Regions from separate parts of the Haloimpatiens massiliensis genome, predicted to be linked through region 1. Evidence: riboswitches for the same ligand, from Rfam matches in the RefSeq annotation. Region 1 holds a riboswitch; each other region holds the start of a gene.

Region 1 (5,973 bases):
TGTCTGCAATATACTTTAACTTTATCTCATTTGGTGTACCTTTAAGCCCATTTGTATATCCAGGAGATACCACTGGGTCTGCCAACTCCCATATTTTGCCTACTGGATCTTTAAAAGCTCCATCACCATAGACCATTACCTCTACATTTTTACCTGTTTTTTCTTTTATTCCTCTTTGAATATCTTCTACAGTTTTTCTGCAATCCTTAGGAAATAACTTTACTGTAGTATCAGTAGCTAAATTAGAACCTAATAAGCCATAATCTGGATTAAATCCACTTCCATTGATAGAACTATTTAATATTTCATCTATTCCATATACATTTTTAGCTCCAGCCTGCTTTAATAATCTTTTAGTCCTATTTCTCTCGTGTATATTAGCAACTAAAACTTCTTTAGTGTATTTTAATGCTACCCTCGGGTCATTAGCAAGGATTATTTCTATATTATTATTTACAGCAATATTTTTATACATTTCCACATAATCAATTCCTGTAAATGGATGAGTAACCTTGTCCCCAAATAATTTTCTATACTTCTCTTCTGTTAAAACATCAGTATATGGATTAACTCCCAACTCGTCCATTTTATCTACATCCATTAAATGATTTCCAACTTCATCAGATGGATAGTTTAAAAATAAATATATTTTCTTGCCGCTAGCTGCTAGACCTTTTAATATCAAAGAAAATCTATTTCTACTAAGTATTGGGAAAACAACTGCAAAATCCCCTTTAAATTTTTTATTTATATCCTCAGCAATATCTTCAACAGAAGCATAGTTTCCTTGTGCCCTTGCAACTAAGGATTCTGTAACTCCTATTATATCTCTATCATTAATGCTAAATTTTTCAGTCTCCATAGCTCTTATAATTGATTCTACTACAATATTAACTAAATCATCACCTTGTTTTACTATAGGAGCTCTTACCCCTCTCACTGTAGTGCCTACTGCTCTTGTCATATAAACATCTCCCTTTTTTAAAATATCGTACATCTGAAACCACATATCACCTGTGGAATAACTACTTTCTCAAAGTAGTATACAAACATTCACAGTATAATATTATTAAATGTACGTAATTTTACTATCACAATGATATTATAGCACCTATAGCACAAATTTAGTAGGCTTATAAAAAAATTTAGCTATATCTTCCTTTTATATTAATTAAAAAACATATGTATTCTACATAATTCGGGTGGTGCCAGGCACCATTTTAGACAATGTTATTGTTTTTCTGGTTCATTATATTCAACTCCAAAAGTATCGACAGTTACTTTTTTCATTTTTTCCTCTTTAATAGGCTTATCTTTGCCATCTCTCTCAACTGAAACTATTCTATCTACTTCTTCCATACCTTCTATTACTTTGCCAAAAGCTGCATACTCTCCATCTAAATGAGGAGCTTCTTTTACCATTATAAAGAATTGTGAACCTGCTGAATCTGGTCTGCTGGATCTAGCCATAGATATTATTCCTCTTTCATGCTTTAAATCATTTTTATAGCCATTGGAACTAAATTCACCCTTTATTGCATAACCTGGGCCACCGGTTCCAACACCTTCTGGATCTCCTCCTTATATCATAAATTCTGGAATTACTCTGTGGAAAATCACCCCATCATAAAATCCCTTATTAACTAAAGAAATAAAGTTTCTTACAGTATTAGGTGCTATTTCTGGATATAATTCTATTTTTATTTTATTTCCATTGTCCATTTCTATAGTTACCAATGGATTTTTATCCCCTGGCTTCTTTTCTGTATTGATTTGTTTACTCTCTTCTTTTTTCTCCCCTTGTTTCTCTATGTTTTTATTAGCTTTAGAACAACCTGCAGCCAAAATAGCAATAGCACAGATTAATGTAGCTACTATATATTTCCCAAATTTCTTATTTAACATTAAAAAAAACTCCTTTCAATACATCTTTTTCGTACTTATATTTCTTATTATTAATAAACTGTTTTAAAAAACAGTTATGAATATAATACTATTTTAAGTCTATTAAAATATATATTTGTGTATCTCTGCATATTTATGTTTATATTCATTCATCTATAAAATTCTCTTATATTGTTTTATTTTTAGTCATAATTATATGTCCTCTTATTTACAGTTTAAGCCATATATCTATAAATCAATAGAATTTATTTTAATTACAAGAGACTTAATCTATAGTCTTTTAGACATTTAGTTAGCCCATCTCTAGTAGAAGTAAATTTTATACCATATTTCTCTATTTTTTTTGTATTTAATCGTATATCTCTAGGAAAATCTTTATATTTTTCTTCATCTTTTATAAGTATCTCATTCACTCTATTACTCAATCCCATTTCCGTTAATATATATTTTACTACTTCATATCTGCTCATAGAATTATAGCTTCCCATATGGTAGGTATCATACGGTAATTGGAATACTCTTTTAAAATTTTCTACCATTTCAAAAACATAAGTCATACCTCTGAATTCATTTGCAGATGCATATATTTTTTCTCCTTTTAGTAAAGAAACCACTGTTTCCCAAAGTATGTTTGATGAAATGCTTAAATTTTTTTCTGGCATACCAAACAACCATGTAAATCTTACTATCCACAATTCATCTATTATATCCTTTAACAACCTTTCTGCTTCTAATTTATTTTTACCATACACAGTATTTGGCACTGGTCTATGTCCTTCATCATAAGGCCCATTTTCTATATTTCCATTAAATACTTGTTCAGAACTTATAAATACAAGTTTTGCTCCTACCTCTTTACACGCCTTAGCCACATTAACAGCTCCATCTACATTTATTTTTTGAGCTATTTCTGGATGCTCATTACAAAAGTCCGTAACTGCTATAGCTGCAGCATGTATAACATAATCTGGTTTAAACTCTTTAAAAACCTGCATTACTTTTATATCATCTGTTATATCTAAATCCTCTCTTCCTGTAGACAATATTTTATATTCATTTTTATATCTTTCATAAAATCTTGTACAAAAAAATCCATGTCCTCCAGTTAATAATATCTTTTTCACTGAACACTCACCTACCTATTATTTTTTATTTATTTTGTGATTATCCTACAAAAAATATTAAATTACTTGAATTATGAAAACAACTAAAAAATATACTTTATTCACCAATTTTCTATTGATAGTTTTCATAAAGAACATTACTTCGTATAAAAATTATAGCATATAGTTAATTATGCTTTAATAGTAAACTTATAAAATTATAGTTCCAAAACATAAACAAAGTTCTAAGTTCAAATGAAATTTTAACTTCATCTGAAACTTAGAACTTGTTATAAATAGACTTATCTACTCTTATTAACCTATTTGATAAAAGAAACTCATTAAAAGCTTTCTATTAATACAACGAACTTGCAATTTGTGTTTTTATTCTTTTCACAGGAATTATAGCTAAAATTACAACAGCTATTATAGCCTCTGGAAGTAAATACGTTCCATTATATAATATGGAGTAAACCCATACATTTTGACCTTCTGCAGCCGAAGAAAAGAAAACAACTCCTGATAACACGTGACATATGAATCTTAACCCTATGCCCACTAATCCACCAATAAAAATATTATTTTTAAAATATCCTGCAAAGCCTAAAACTCCAAAAGCTAAAACATAGTCTAGTATAAGCTGTACTGGATGTACCACATATGGTCCTAAAATTAAATCAATTACGCCAAATATCACTCCTGCTAAACATCCCACTTTAGTACCATAAATATAAGCTATGAATATAATAGGAATCATGGAACCTAAAGTTACAGAACCTCCCATAGGCATTTTCATTATCCTAAACATTTTTAGTACAGTGGCTATAGCCACAGCCATAGATACATGAAGCATAATTTTTGTAGTTAATTTAGCTTTATTCATATGTATAATTACTGCAATTAAAATTATTATGGCTATTATGCTTATGTATATAACTGGATCTGAAGAAACTGTACTCAAAGCTTCCCCAAACTTTGGAGATTTAAATTTAAAATTAAACCAATTCATTAATAATTCCTCCTTCTATATTTTATTTTAACCTAATAAGTATTATTTAAATAAAATTCATTTATTATTATAATTTTAGATTAAATACTAATAACTTCATATATAACATAAAAAAATAAATACTGCTGAAAAACAGTATTTACTAACAATATCATATGCTGCTTTCCTACGCTGGCATTATCCAGATCAGGTATAAGGGATAGGATTAGCAAAATCCATCTCAGCTTTTAAGCACCCCTAGCACTCTATTCAAATTTCGATTTAATTATACACCATCTATAGTCATAATACAAATATGCTCAAAATCAAATTTACAAATTAACGTTAGAACTATTTTCTTTTGATATTTAACTTTCCTTGTAGTAATTTAATCAATGGTACTGCAATTAATATCCCTACAGTAACCTGTCCTATATTATTTGGAATACTTGCAAGTCCTAAAGCTAAAGCTTCACTATAAGTATCAACCTTAAACAATACAAATTTAACTAAAATTATCTTTGCTACAAAATATCCAAATACCATCCATGCACCTGCTACTACAAAGGCAAATATATTATTGATCATATTTTTACCTTCGTAATTTCCCCTATATGCAATTGTTGTAGCAATCAATGCCATTATGCCTTTTATTACAAACGTAAAAGGTACATAATATGCATAGCCAGATAATAAATCCGCCAAACTCATTCCTATAGCAGATGTTATAGCTCCTTTTTTTCTTCCGAATAAAATAGCTGCAAAGAATATCATACTATCTCCTAAATGGTCATATCCAATACCCATTACTGTTGGAATTTTTATAGACATAGTTGCTACACATATTATTGCAGTCATAAGAGCCATTTGTGTAAGTTCAATTGCCTTTGAACTACTGGTTTCATTTCTTACAATATTTTGTTTCATTACAGTTCCCCCCAATACTATATTTTAACTATAAGCTTTCTATATACTTACATAATATAATAAATAATTGGCAAAGGAAAATGTATGGATACGCTTTTTTCAATTATTAAAAGTTTTACATTATAAAAGTCTTATAATAATGTACTATTATATTTTTTCTTTTTATTTTTTCGTATTTGATAAAGACCTCTGTGAAATAATAAAAATTATCCAAATCATAATACCAATTAAACTAATAAATTGAGCAACTCTTATATTTCCTATCATAAGACTGTCCGTCCTTAACCCTTCAATTAAAAATCTTCCTATAGAATATAAACCAATGTATGTGAAAAATACTACTCCATTTTTTTTGCTTTTTCTTAATAAAATCATCAATATTAAAAATATTAGTAAATCCCATATAGATTCATACAAAAATGTAGGATGATAATATATCCTCTCTATATTCATACCTTTTTGGATAAACTCAGGAAATTGCTTTATAAAATCATAGCTAACAGGTCCGCCATGTGCTTCTCCATTAAAAAAATTTCCCCATCTACCTATAGATTGAGCCAATATAACAGATGGAAACGCTACATCCGCAAATTTAATAAAACTAATTTTTTTTCTTTTTGTGTATATTAATGCAGCAACTACTGAAAAAATAATTCCTCCATGGATAGCAAGTCCACCTTGCCTTATATTAAATGCATCCATAAGATTATTTTTGTAGCTTTCAAATTCAAATAATACATAATATAGCCTGGCCCCTATAATAGCTAATGGAAAAGTAATAAGAACCATATCTAGCAAGTTATCATAATCTATATTTCTCCATTTACAATTAACCTTTGCCACTAACAGCCCTATTATAATTCCAATGGATATTAGTATTCCATACCACCTTATATCAAAACCTAAAATTGAAAATGCAACTGGATTCATAATTTCACATCCTTTCTTTTCTCAATTCTATAATATTTTATATAAATTTTCTACACAAAATAACAAAGTTCATCATTTAATTGTAGCATCTGTGATACTATCTGCAATAAAATCTAATCA
Region 2 (5,973 bases), 450 kb from region 1:
AAAGAACTTTTAAGCAAGTTCCTCTACTAAATTTTTAGGTATATTTCCTTGTAATGCTGAAACCATGTTTTCTGCTGCCATCATACTCATATCATTTCTTGTTTTCCATGTACCTGATCCTATATGTGGCAGAGTTACTACATTATCCATTCTTAAAAGAGGATTATTTTTATCTGTAGGTTCTTTTTCAAACACATCTAATCCTGCCCCTGCTATTTTGCCAGTTTTTAGAGCATCAATTAGAGCTAGCTCATTAATCGTTTGCCCTCTAGACACATTAATAATTATTGCTGACTTTTTCATTAAGTTAAATTCTCTAGCATCAATGAAATGATATGTTTCTTCAGTAAGGGGAGTTAAAATCACAATAAAATCAGAATTTTTTATAAGCTTATCTTTAGAGGAATATTTTACTCCCAGCTTATTTTCTATCTCTTCTTTTCTGTGCCTATTATAATATAATACATCCATATCAAATCCTAATTTAGCTCTTTTAGCTACAGCCTCACCTATCCTTCCCATACCTATTATGCCTAAAGTTTTATGATGTACTTCTGTACCTACATATTCTTCTGGATAAACTTTTTCCCACATTCCAGCTTTTGTTATTCTATCAAGTTCTGGTATTCTTCTTGCCAATGATAATATAAGTCCAAAAGTTAAATCTGCCACTGTATCATTTAGTATATCTGGAGTATTAGTACCTACTATTTTTTTCTTTTTCATATCTTTAATTACAAAATTATCATATCCTACAGATATATTACTTACTACTTTTAAATTAGGCATAGAATCTAAAAATTCTTCATCTATTTTTGTTCCAATGGTTATCAAGCCATCAATATAATTATAATTTTTTATTATTCCTTCTCTGGAGAGTATTTCATCACCTTCATTCATTTCAAGATCACAAAAATTTGAAATATATTCCTGAACTTCTTTTGAAACTCTTCGAGCAATATATACTTTAGGCTTCACAATCATCCCTCCTATAGTTAATCTTTATAAATTTTATTAATGATATCTATCATTTTATTATTCTTTTTTGCCATTGATTTTTCCTGTAAATTAAATATCCATATATACAAATTATAAGATTGCTAAAACTCATAGAAAACCAAATACCAGTAGATCCTATATTTGTTAAATACTTAAATGCAAGTATCATAGGCAATCTTACAAACCAAAGTCTACCTATTTCCATAGCCATGGAATACTTTGTATGTCCAGAGCCTTGGAATATTCCTTGAAGTACACTAAAAATCCCCATCAAAGGCATAGAATAAGCTATGTATTGAAGATATGTAATACCTTGAGATATTACACTACTATCATCTTTAGACTGTATGAAAAATTCTATGATTTGCTTGTCCCAAATTAACATAATTATGCATCCTAATAGTGAAAATGCTATTGTAAGTTTTAAAGATTTTCTAAAAGCCTCTTTAACTCTTTTCATCTGATCATTTCCTAAGTTTTGTCCTACAATAGAAGTTAAAGCAGCTCCAATACCCATTGCAGGCTGCATTACAAGTCCCGTAATTCTGTTAACCATACCAAAGGCGGCTATAGTAGCTGTACCATAAGAGGCAATAAAACTATTTAAGACCATAAAACCTAATGCAGAACCAGATTGTCCAATAGAAGATGGCACAGCAATTTTTATAATTTTATATAATATATCCTTATTAAATTTGAAATTTTTAAAACTTATTTTTATAGTTCCCGGCTTTAACTTTAACATAGAAAATCCAGCTACACTAAGTAATGCTTTTGTTAATAAAGTAGCAATAGCAGCACCCTTTATGCCCATATTAAAATTAAATATAAAAATAGGATCTAATACTATATTCAAAATTGCACTAATTGCACTAAGTATTGTAGGTTGTAAAGTATTACCTTGGGCATTCATTATAGAATTATAATTAAAAAATAAAAACATAAATGGCATATCTAAAAAAGTTATTTTCAAATATATACTACTATATTTTAACAATTCTCCTGAACCACCCATAAGTTTTATTACTAATGGACTTATTATGTATCCAATTGCTGAAAAAACTACAGAAATAAAAAAAGAAATGGCAACTAATTGACTGGCATATTTATTAGCTTTGTCATATTTAGATGCTCCTATTAATTGGGATAAAATCGATGTACCTGCTATGGACAATCCTATTCCAATAGAAACAAATAAAAAATTAATAGGCCAAACAAAAGATGTAGCTGCAAAATGTACTGAACCTATTTTACTAACCCATACTCCATCTGCTAAATTATATAAAGTCTGTATTAAATTATTTATCATAATTGGTAAAGCTAATGTGATTATAACTTTGTACATATTTCCTTCCAATATTAAATTTCTTCTTTCCTTCGAATCCATATTATGCGTTACTGAAAATTTATAAAAGTTTATTTTTTCCTTCTACAATGCTACTTATTTTGCAGTAACTCCCTCCTTTCTTATTTTTAAGATTCTCTCCATATTTAATTCTGTAAGCTGTATTTTGTCTTTTCTAATTTTATTTCTCTTCAAAATTTTCTTATTATTAAACTTCTATATTAAATATATCACATTTTATTATTTCTTTGATTAATTTTTAAATTTTAACCATAATAAAAAGCATCTACTTATAATGAATTACAACTCTAAATGTTATGCATATAATATATCATATGCATAACATTTAATCTGCACTTCACTAAGCAGATGCTACTCTCTATTTTTATTCTACTCTATATTTTATTTTTTCTGTTATCATATCATCAGAAATACTAAACATATTATCTATAAGTTCAGTTTTAAAACTTCCAGTCCCCTTAACATGCTGAGAAAGTTCACCACATATTCCCATAAGAGCTATAGCAAGAACAGTACCTCCAAATATATTTTTAGAAGAAATACAACTTGCTATAAGTGTATTAAGCATACAACCTGTACCAGTTACCATTGAAAGCATTTCACAGCCATTGGTTATTAAATATGTATCAATACCATTTGTTATTATATCTACCACTCCTGTTGCTGCAATAACAGCCCCGGTTTGCAAAGACAATTTTTTTAACATTTCGATACTTCTTTCGGAATTTTTTTCTGTTACCATGTCAAATTCACCCACATCAATACCCTTTGAATTACTCTCTATACCATAAATTGCTTTTATTTCAGACATGTTGCCCTTAATAACATTTGGATGACACTGGAAAATAAATTTCTTTGCATAATTTAATCGAAGTTTACTGCAAGCCACACCTACCAAATCAATTACTTGTGGAATTTTATTTTCAAAGGCAATTTTACCTGAAATCAACATAGATTTCATTCTTGTGTCTGTTATATTCCCAAGATTAACTCCCAAAGCTTTAGAAGTAGCAGTAATTTCAGCAACCTCCAAAGGGTGCTCCGCCATAATAGGTTTGGCACCAACCGCAAGCACCATATTTGCGCAATCATTTATTGAAATAGGATTTGTAATACAATGAATTAGTGGTTTTTTTAATTTAACATTCTGTCTTATTTGCAATAGATCGTTTATTGTTGCATTTTGATTTGTCATAAACTTTCGCCCCCAAAGTCCTCTGAATTTTTGCAAGCATCCCTATTCTGCTTAATGCCGCTAGAAAAATAAATGCAATGGTTCCACCGATAAGTGTACCCATAATAAATGAAGGAACGTAGAACATCCATGTAAGTCCTGTTCTACCCCAAATAAATGTCATAACAGGATATGAAACTATAGCTCCTATAATGCCAGTTCCTATAATCTCACCTATAATGGCACAAATCAAGTTTCCTTTAGATACTCTGTATAAAATTCCAGATAAAGCAGCACCAAAAACTGCTCCAGTTAAAGCTAAAGGTGGAATTCCCAAAAAAAACATTCTTATGACACCAATAAGTGTAGCACAAAGCAGTGAATACCAAGGTCCAAGAATAACAGAACATACTATGTTAATAAAATGTGCCATAGGACACATGCCTTCAATACGAAGAATCGGTGAAATCACAACTCCCATTGCCACCAACATTGCAAGCATAAGTTTTTTTAATAATTTTGAGTTTTTTTCCATAATAAAATACCTCCCTAATAATATTCATTTTCCCAATATGTTATATAGGGAATAAACACCATTATCGAGGTATAGTTTTATCGTAACTAAATAGCAATTCCCTATATGACATAAGCCATACTGGTCGGTCGAAGCTCAAAAGCCTCCTCTCACCTTGAAACACAAGTTCCCTCGCTATTTAGTTGTATTTTGCAATATTAGCTCAGGGCGCTCCTCCTTCACTAATCAAAAATATTCTCTTTGCAGCATAAAAAATGAGATACACCAAATAAGGCACATCTCATTTACACTCATAAGATATATAAACAAATAGTATAAACTAAATATTTCCTTACGTCGGCATTATCCGAATCAAGTTATGGGTCGAAGCATAAACTTCCTCTCAGCCTGCAACCAAGCTCCCCTTTTTAGAAATTGTATCATATAAATTTTTTAAATGCAACACAAAGGTAAAAATATAGAAAAATATGAAACTGCAAGAACTAAAAAGAACCGCATTAGCGCTTCTCTAGTTTTGTTAATAAACTATTGTATTATCTGCTCATTTTTAGATTCCACTTTTCTAGTAAGACACATTATTCCAGCTATCAAAAATAATATCAATGAGGCAACATTAAGGAGATTACATAAAAAAACTCCAACTCCTGCAATTATCATCATTATGCCAGAAACTTTACTATTTTTATTTACTCTACAAGCAAAAACTAAACCAACTATTGATAATATTAAACCTATAATATATATTACTGTGAATACAGTCTCAGTACTCTCTACTGGTTCATTTCCTAACAACAAAGAAATAGCTCCAACCAAAGTTATAAATGTTATTATTATACCTAAAATTCCCCCTATAAGTCCTAGTACAAATTCAGCTGTTCTTTTCATAACGATTCCCCCTAATATATCATATAATAAAATTATATATTATTTATTCCAATATTAGAAGTATTAACCAATTAAAAATTTTAAATATAAGTTTTAGTATTCCTTTTTAGTTGATTTAGTTTTCTATATTCAATTAATACTACTGAATTTTATATAACAACTAACTTATATGGGTATATGGAATCATCCAGTTTAATTGTTTCATTTAACTTTTTGAACACTATAATAGCTACTACAATAAAATAATTATATTGTTCCATTTAATACTAATACTAAAAGAATACATGTAACTAGTATTAAACCGGAAATAAGTGTCACCCCAAGGTTAATTTTTTTAACTGGATTAGATTTCGATGACTCAGGAATAAGGTTACTTCTTCTCAAGGAATTTACTAAAGGTTTATATAAAAGCATAGTTAAGGCTGCATTTAATCCACCCTTTAAAAGATTAAAAGGTAAAAATGCTGGAATCAATAGTTTTGCCACAGCTTCTCTAGGATACCCTAAATAAATTGGAGCAATAAGATAATTCCAAAGAAGCATAACTATTGTCATTAAAATACTTCCAGTAATAAGTCCATATACAGCTCCCTTAAGTGTATGATTTCGTTTATAAATATAACCTGCTGTACATGCAAAAGCACATGTAGAAATGATATTCATAATAAAACCTATAAAACCAGTATCACTAACAGTGAACATTTCCACAAAAGAAACTAGCACTGAAATAATAAATGCTGATAACGGACCAAAAATAAATCCTCCAATAGTAATAATAACATCTTTAGGATCATACTTTAAAAACATTACTATAGGAATACGTCCTAAAACCATAATAATATAGGCAATAGCACTTAACATTGCCAATGTTGTGAGTTTTTTAGTGTTTGTTTTCATTTTACATTCCCCCTAAAAATAGTAACACCTGAAAGAAATGTCTTTCAGGTGTTAATTGCAATTAGGTGGACAATTAGAATTGTAAAAAAATGAAACACAAAAAAAGTAATCATTTAT
Region 3 (5,973 bases), 810 kb from region 1:
TTTCTAGTATATCCAAAAGCTTCATTTACAGTTTCAGAAATATTATATCTAGCATTTAATTGTGAATAATTAATCTTATATTCTTTATTAGGAGCCTTTATTAGTATATTCTTCTTTAAAACCTTATCTCCATATTTTTCATTAATTAAAGTTATAGCTTGCTCCTTTGTTTTTCCAGAAACATCTATATTTTCTATTGATACACCTGGATATATAACATTATCGTACTTTTCACAAACTGAATATATATGATGTCTTACTCCTAGCGCTCCAGCCACAACTATAATTATAAAAAATGATAATACTACTAATAATACTTTTGATTTATTGGGTTTATTGTTTTTTTCACTCCTTTTACTTCTACTCATACTCTTTTTCCTTTCCCAAAATAATTTATTTTCCTTTTATTATAATAATAACATTTAGCTAATATAAAAAGTTACAAATATATTAAAAATAACATTTACTATCTTGGGATTTCATCTAAAGTTTAAATTTTTTAATCTCCTCTTTTAAACTTTTTGACATAATATTTAATTCATCTACAGTACTTCGTACATTCTCTATAGAATCTGCTCTTCTCTCCACTACTGAATTTATTTTTTGAGAATTAGCGGCTGTTTCTTGAGTATTACAAGAAAATTCCTCTACCACATTGGCCATCTCCATAGAAATTCGGGTTTGTTGTTCTATAGAATCAGCTATATTCTCAATACTTCCACTCATATTCTTTATAGTATCATATATGTTATTAAATTCTTCACTAGTTAAATAGGATTTTTCAACTCCCACTTCCACTAACTTTAACTCTTTTTCCATGGCTTCTGATGCATTTTTAGTTTTTTGCTGAATATTCTTAACAAATGCCATTACATCACCAGATGCATTTTTACTTTCTTCTGCTAATTTTCTTACTTCATCTGCTACAACTGCAAAGCCTGTCCCATGTTCCCCAGCACGTGCAGCTTCTATAGCAGCATTTAAAGCTAATAAATTTGTTTGTTCTGCTATGGCATTTATTATAAGCACCATTTCATTTATCTTTTCAGAATATTCCTCTAATTCTTCTATAGCTCTACAAGCTTCATTTGTAGTATTTTTTATATTATTCATTGATTTCACTACATCTTTTACACTTTCAGCGCCTTGCTCTGCTAACTTTAATGCATTTTCTCCATCTTTAGCCACGCTCTCTGTATTTATAGCTACCTTCTGTGAATTGTTAGCTATTTCTTGAACACTTGATGCTGTTTCTTCTGCTGCACTAGCATTATTTTCCGTACTTACTGCCATTTCATTAACACCATTTACTATTTCTTCAAATCCTACATTTATTTCTTCAATAGAAGCCTCTACATTGCCAGATACTTCTGTTAAACCTTCAGCACTACCCTTTATATTTAATATCAATCCTCTTAAGCTATCTCCTGCTGTATTTAATGACTCTATAAGTTCTACAACTTCATCTTTATTTTCAGTTCTATTCATTATTTTCTCATTTAAGCCATTAGCCTTGTAAGTTAAATCTCCTATAGCTATTTTTTTAGCAAATTCTGAAGCCTCATTTATATTACATGTTAAATAACTTGATAACCTATAAGCTATATATATTACTAGTATTAGACAAAGTATACATAACCCGTTAATTATACCTACTGTCTCTATAATACCTGTGCTTTTAAAATATTGAATTATAGACGCTTGTTTTATAGCTATAGCCCAAGCACCTATAATTTTTCCTTGCTGATCTTTTATAGGTTCTAAATGAGATAAATATTTTTCATCATTAATTCTTAATCTAGTATTTACACTGTTTCCTTGCTGAAAAACCTCTTCTTTTAGCTTATCTTTTTCATCTATGTACTTAATAGTATTATCCTTCGTATCAATACTAGTAGATATTATCTTATTTTCAGATAAAAATATCATGTCAAATCCTAAATCCTTTTTTATTTTTGATACCATATCACTATTACTAATTTTTTTATCGCCTTTACAAAGCTCCTCATTATTTAAAGACCATTGGCCTGGATAAACTTCATCTATTATACTTTTTCCAGTGATACTTGCCTTTTCTACTATTTGACTCAATACTTTTCCCGAAGCCTTAGTTCCAATATTAATAGTCATAACACATATAGGTACTAAAACCAATATTGCTACTAAAAAAAAACTTCTCATTATTTTTCTTTTTAAAGAAACTCTCCTCATAATCATACCTCCAAATGCATACTATTACATTTTTACATACTTTTACTATATATATTATATAACATTTACCATAAAAATAAAAATTTTTTATATAAGTAACCAGTATTGAAATATTGTATTCATTTGATATAATTATTGTTGAACACTAACTTAATATTACTACGGGGGTGCTTAAAGCTGAGAAGAGCTATTGCTCTAACCCTTTGAACCTGATACCAGATAATACTGGCGGAGGTAAGTAGGTACATAACTTCTAAAGTTATTTTATGTTCTGCTTTTCTTTAAGCAGTTTTTTATTTCAAATTTTAGAAATTATTCACTTTAAAGGTGTACCGTTATGGTATACCTTTTATTTTTATAAAATTAGGAGGAATTCTAAATGAAAAAAGTTTTAACTATTGCCGGTTCTGACAGCTGTGGTGGAGCAGGTATTCAAGCAGATTTAAAAACTATGAGTGCTTTAGGGGTTTATGGCATGAGCGTAATCACCGCTGTAACTTGTCAAAATACTAAGGGCGTATTTGATGTACAAGAAATAAATAATAATATAGTACATTCTCAAATAAAATGTATATTTGATGATATTGAAGTGGATGCAGTGAAAATTGGCATGGTTTCCAATAGTGAAATCATAAAAACCATAAGAGAACTACTAATAGAATATAAAGCTAAAAACATAGTTGTAGATCCCGTTATGATATCCAAAAGTGGATATTTCCTACTTAAACCTGATGCAATAAACGAGCTTAAAAATTTAATTTCTATAGCTCATATAGTAACTCCAAATATTCCGGAAGCTGAAGCTTTAACTGGTTTTAAAATAGAAAATGAAGAACATATGAAAAAAGCAGCCTCTGAAATTTCAAAACTGGGTCCTAAGTGGGTACTTATAAAGGGCGGTCATAGATACAATGATGCAAACGATATTTTATACACAGGAGAAAAATTTATAAAAATATCGGGAAAAAGAATCCAAACTAATAATACTCATGGTACAGGCTGCACTTTATCTTCTGCTATAGCATCGCATCTAGCAAAAGGCTTAAATATTGAAGAATCTGTAATAGAGTCTAAAAATTATATCACAAAAGCTATAGAAAATTCCTTTTCCATTGGCCAAGGTGTAGGTCCTTTAGGCCATTTTGTTGAACTTTACAAACAATCTGGCGTGCGTTATGAATAAAAAACTACTTAGCTTTTTTTTAAAGTAGTGTAAAAAACTTTACATTAACATCTAAAGAAAGGGGAATGAAAAAATGAAAAATCATTTATTTAACGTTATATCAAAGGTTAGAAATACCACTCCATTAGTACATGCTATAACAAATTACGTAACTATAAATGATTGTGCTAATATACTACTTGCTTTTGGCGCTTCTCCTGCCATGGTAGAAGCCTACGATGAAAGCTATGACTTTTCTAAAATTTCATCTTGTCTATACTTAAACTTAGGAAGTCTACCAAAGGAACAAGAAATAGCCATGATTATGGCTGCAACTTCAGCAAAAAACAATAATGTACCTGTAGTATTAGATCCTGTAGCCTGTGGTGCTATTCCAAGGAAATTAGATGTTATTAATAAACTAATAGAATTAGGTAGAATAGACGTTATTAAAGGTAATGCAGGAGAAATAAAATTTTTATCTGGACTATCCTCTAAAACTAGAGGTGTAGATTCTATAGATGATGGCGAGGGATTAGTAGAAGCTTGTAAAACTTTAGCTAAAAAATATAATTGCATAATTGCCGCTACTGGCCAAATAGATGTAGTATCTGACGGTACTAAAACTGCATTAATAAAAAATGGAGTACAGTTATTCACTAAAATTACTGGTGCTGGCTGCATGCTAGGTGCTTTATGTGCAGGAGCTTGTGGTGCTGAAAATGATAAGTTCACTGCTGTATGTGCTGCCATAGCTTGGATGAATATAGCAGGAGAAAAAGCATTTCATGAAACAAAGCTTCCTGCTTCCTTTAAAGTCAAGTTAATAGATTACATTTATGGCTTAACTGAACAAGAATTTAAAGATAACCTAGATATAAAATTACTATAGTGGACTTGGAAATTTAGATTAAAAACAAAAATTTTACAACAGGGGGTATTAAAATTGAGTATAGACTATAAAATTTATTTGGTTACGGATAGAAGATTTTTAAAGAATATATCTTTAAAAGAAGCCGTAGAAGAATCCATAAAGGGAGGAGCGAGTATAATACAAATTAGAGAAAAAGAAGCAACTACTAGAGAATTTTTCAATATAGCTAGTGAAATTCATGACATAACTAAATATTATAATGTACCTCTTATAATCAATGACAGAATAGATATAGCTCAAGCAATAAAAGCTGAAGGGGTTCATTTAGGCCAAGACGATATGCCTATAGAATATGCAAGAAAAATATTAGGAGAAGACATAATAATAGGTATATCCTGTGGCAATGTATATGAAGCTTTGGAAGCTCAAAACAAAGGAGCAAATTATTTAGGCCTTGGCGCTGTGTTTTCCACAAATACTAAAAAAGATATAGATATACCTATAGGCTTAAATGGACTAAAAGAAATAACTTCAAAAATTCATATTCCTTCTGTAGCTATAGGTGGAGTCAATCACTCTAATGCAAAGTCAGTTATGGAAACTGGTGTAAGTGGTCTTTCTGTAATATCTTGCATTCTTGGAAGCAATAATATAAAAAAAGCTACTGAAGAACTTAAGAAAATTATGACTTTGTCATAATTTTTAGTGGGCTAGTTGGCCAGTGGGCTAGAGGGCTAGTAAAGGATTATTTTCCTTCGCTATGGAAAATCTTTAATTTATAAAATAAAAATATAAAATTTGAAATTTACAGATAGGTAATAGGTAAGAGCTAAGAAGTAATAGTTGTGGTGAAAATCCAGCTTTGCTGAATTTTTTAAAGAAACTCTTACCTTTTACCTATTGGTTCTTACTTCTTACTTTTTACTTCTTACCTTCTCCACTAGTAGGCCATCTCTCCCATAAGTAATGTACGTATAAACGGAAAAATCTGTCTTTAAAGTATTAAAACAACTTTGTTGCTTCCTCTCCCGTCATACAGATTACCTTTTCTCCCAATAAGTGAGTTTCAAACAAGTTAGAATGATACTTATCAACTCTGTTTTCTATAAACAAATATCCCTGCTACTCAAAATATGGTCAAATGTATCCATATTGAGATTTTTACTGCTTCAACGTACTCTGCCTTGCCTAAGCTACTACAGTTTGTATAGAACTCCACAGTCGTTAATTCCCCAAATAGCCTTGGGTACACATATAAGTGCTTGTTTAATTAAGCTATCTTATATTCTTTAGCATTGGCTAAATTTATTGAAGCATTTAAATCTCTATCAATAGAAAGCCCACAACTGCATTTGTAAACTCTATCAGATAGTTTTAAATCTTTCTTATATGCTCCACAACAGCTACACATTTTACTACTTGGATAAAATCTATCAACTATTCTTATCTCAATGCCATTTTGTTTAGCTTTTGAAATAAGTTTAATTCTAAATTCATAAAACTTTTGCCCAGCAATTGCCTTAGCTAAATGCCTATTCTTCATCATTCCACTTACATTTAAATCTTCAATAGTTATAAACAGAACTCTTAGCTTCAGATGGAGTTTTTACTCCATCTGAAGGTTAGAGATCGTTATCCAGTGACGTAGCTGCCGTTATCTCCCACTTTGTTAGAAGTGGGAGTGTTACGGCAGGTAGTCATCGGATAAAACTTGGTTTTTGTTTTA

Evidence for each region. Region 1 has a riboswitch for thiamine pyrophosphate ahead of thiT (energy-coupled thiamine transporter ThiT). Riboswitches for the same ligand answer to the same signal wherever they lie in the genome.
Region 2: another riboswitch for thiamine pyrophosphate. It lies ahead of thiW (energy coupling factor transporter S component ThiW); the one in region 1 lies ahead of thiT (energy-coupled thiamine transporter ThiT).
Region 3: another riboswitch for thiamine pyrophosphate. It lies ahead of thiD (bifunctional hydroxymethylpyrimidine kinase/phosphomethylpyrimidine kinase); the one in region 1 lies ahead of thiT (energy-coupled thiamine transporter ThiT).

Annotation. Positions count from the first base shown of each region.
Region 1 is NZ_LT854640.1:473,241-479,213, reverse strand. Features, by position in the region: gene C1715_RS10405 (coenzyme F420-0:L-glutamate ligase) at 1-964, opposite strand, end outside; partial or broken gene C1715_RS10400 (peptidylprolyl isomerase) at 1,231-1,722, opposite strand; gene C1715_RS10395 (SDR family oxidoreductase) at 2,160-3,029, opposite strand; gene thiT (energy-coupled thiamine transporter ThiT) at 3,364-4,017, opposite strand; TPP riboswitch at 4,164-4,266, opposite strand; gene C1715_RS10385 (ECF transporter S component) at 4,348-4,923, opposite strand; gene lgt (prolipoprotein diacylglyceryl transferase) at 5,086-5,853, opposite strand.
Region 2 is NZ_LT854640.1:918,300-924,272, forward strand. Features, by position in the region: gene C1715_RS12590 (2-hydroxyacid dehydrogenase) at 10-984, opposite strand; gene C1715_RS12595 (MATE family efflux transporter) at 1,028-2,386, opposite strand; gene thiM (hydroxyethylthiazole kinase) at 2,730-3,527, opposite strand; gene thiW (energy coupling factor transporter S component ThiW) at 3,505-4,074, opposite strand; TPP riboswitch at 4,384-4,489, opposite strand; gene C1715_RS12610 (DUF4064 domain-containing protein) at 4,600-4,959, opposite strand; gene C1715_RS12615 (ECF transporter S component) at 5,206-5,856, opposite strand.
Region 3 is NZ_LT854640.1:1,286,756-1,292,728, forward strand. Features, by position in the region: gene C1715_RS14305 (VanW family protein) at 1-368, opposite strand, end outside; gene C1715_RS14310 (methyl-accepting chemotaxis protein) at 484-2,211, opposite strand; TPP riboswitch at 2,365-2,466, shown strand; gene thiD (bifunctional hydroxymethylpyrimidine kinase/phosphomethylpyrimidine kinase) at 2,591-3,394, shown strand; gene thiM (hydroxyethylthiazole kinase) at 3,468-4,265, shown strand; gene thiE (thiamine phosphate synthase) at 4,320-4,946, shown strand; partial or broken gene C1715_RS14330 (RNA-guided endonuclease InsQ/TnpB family protein) at 5,518-5,826, opposite strand; partial or broken gene C1715_RS14335 (RNA-guided endonuclease InsQ/TnpB family protein) at 5,960-5,973, opposite strand, start outside.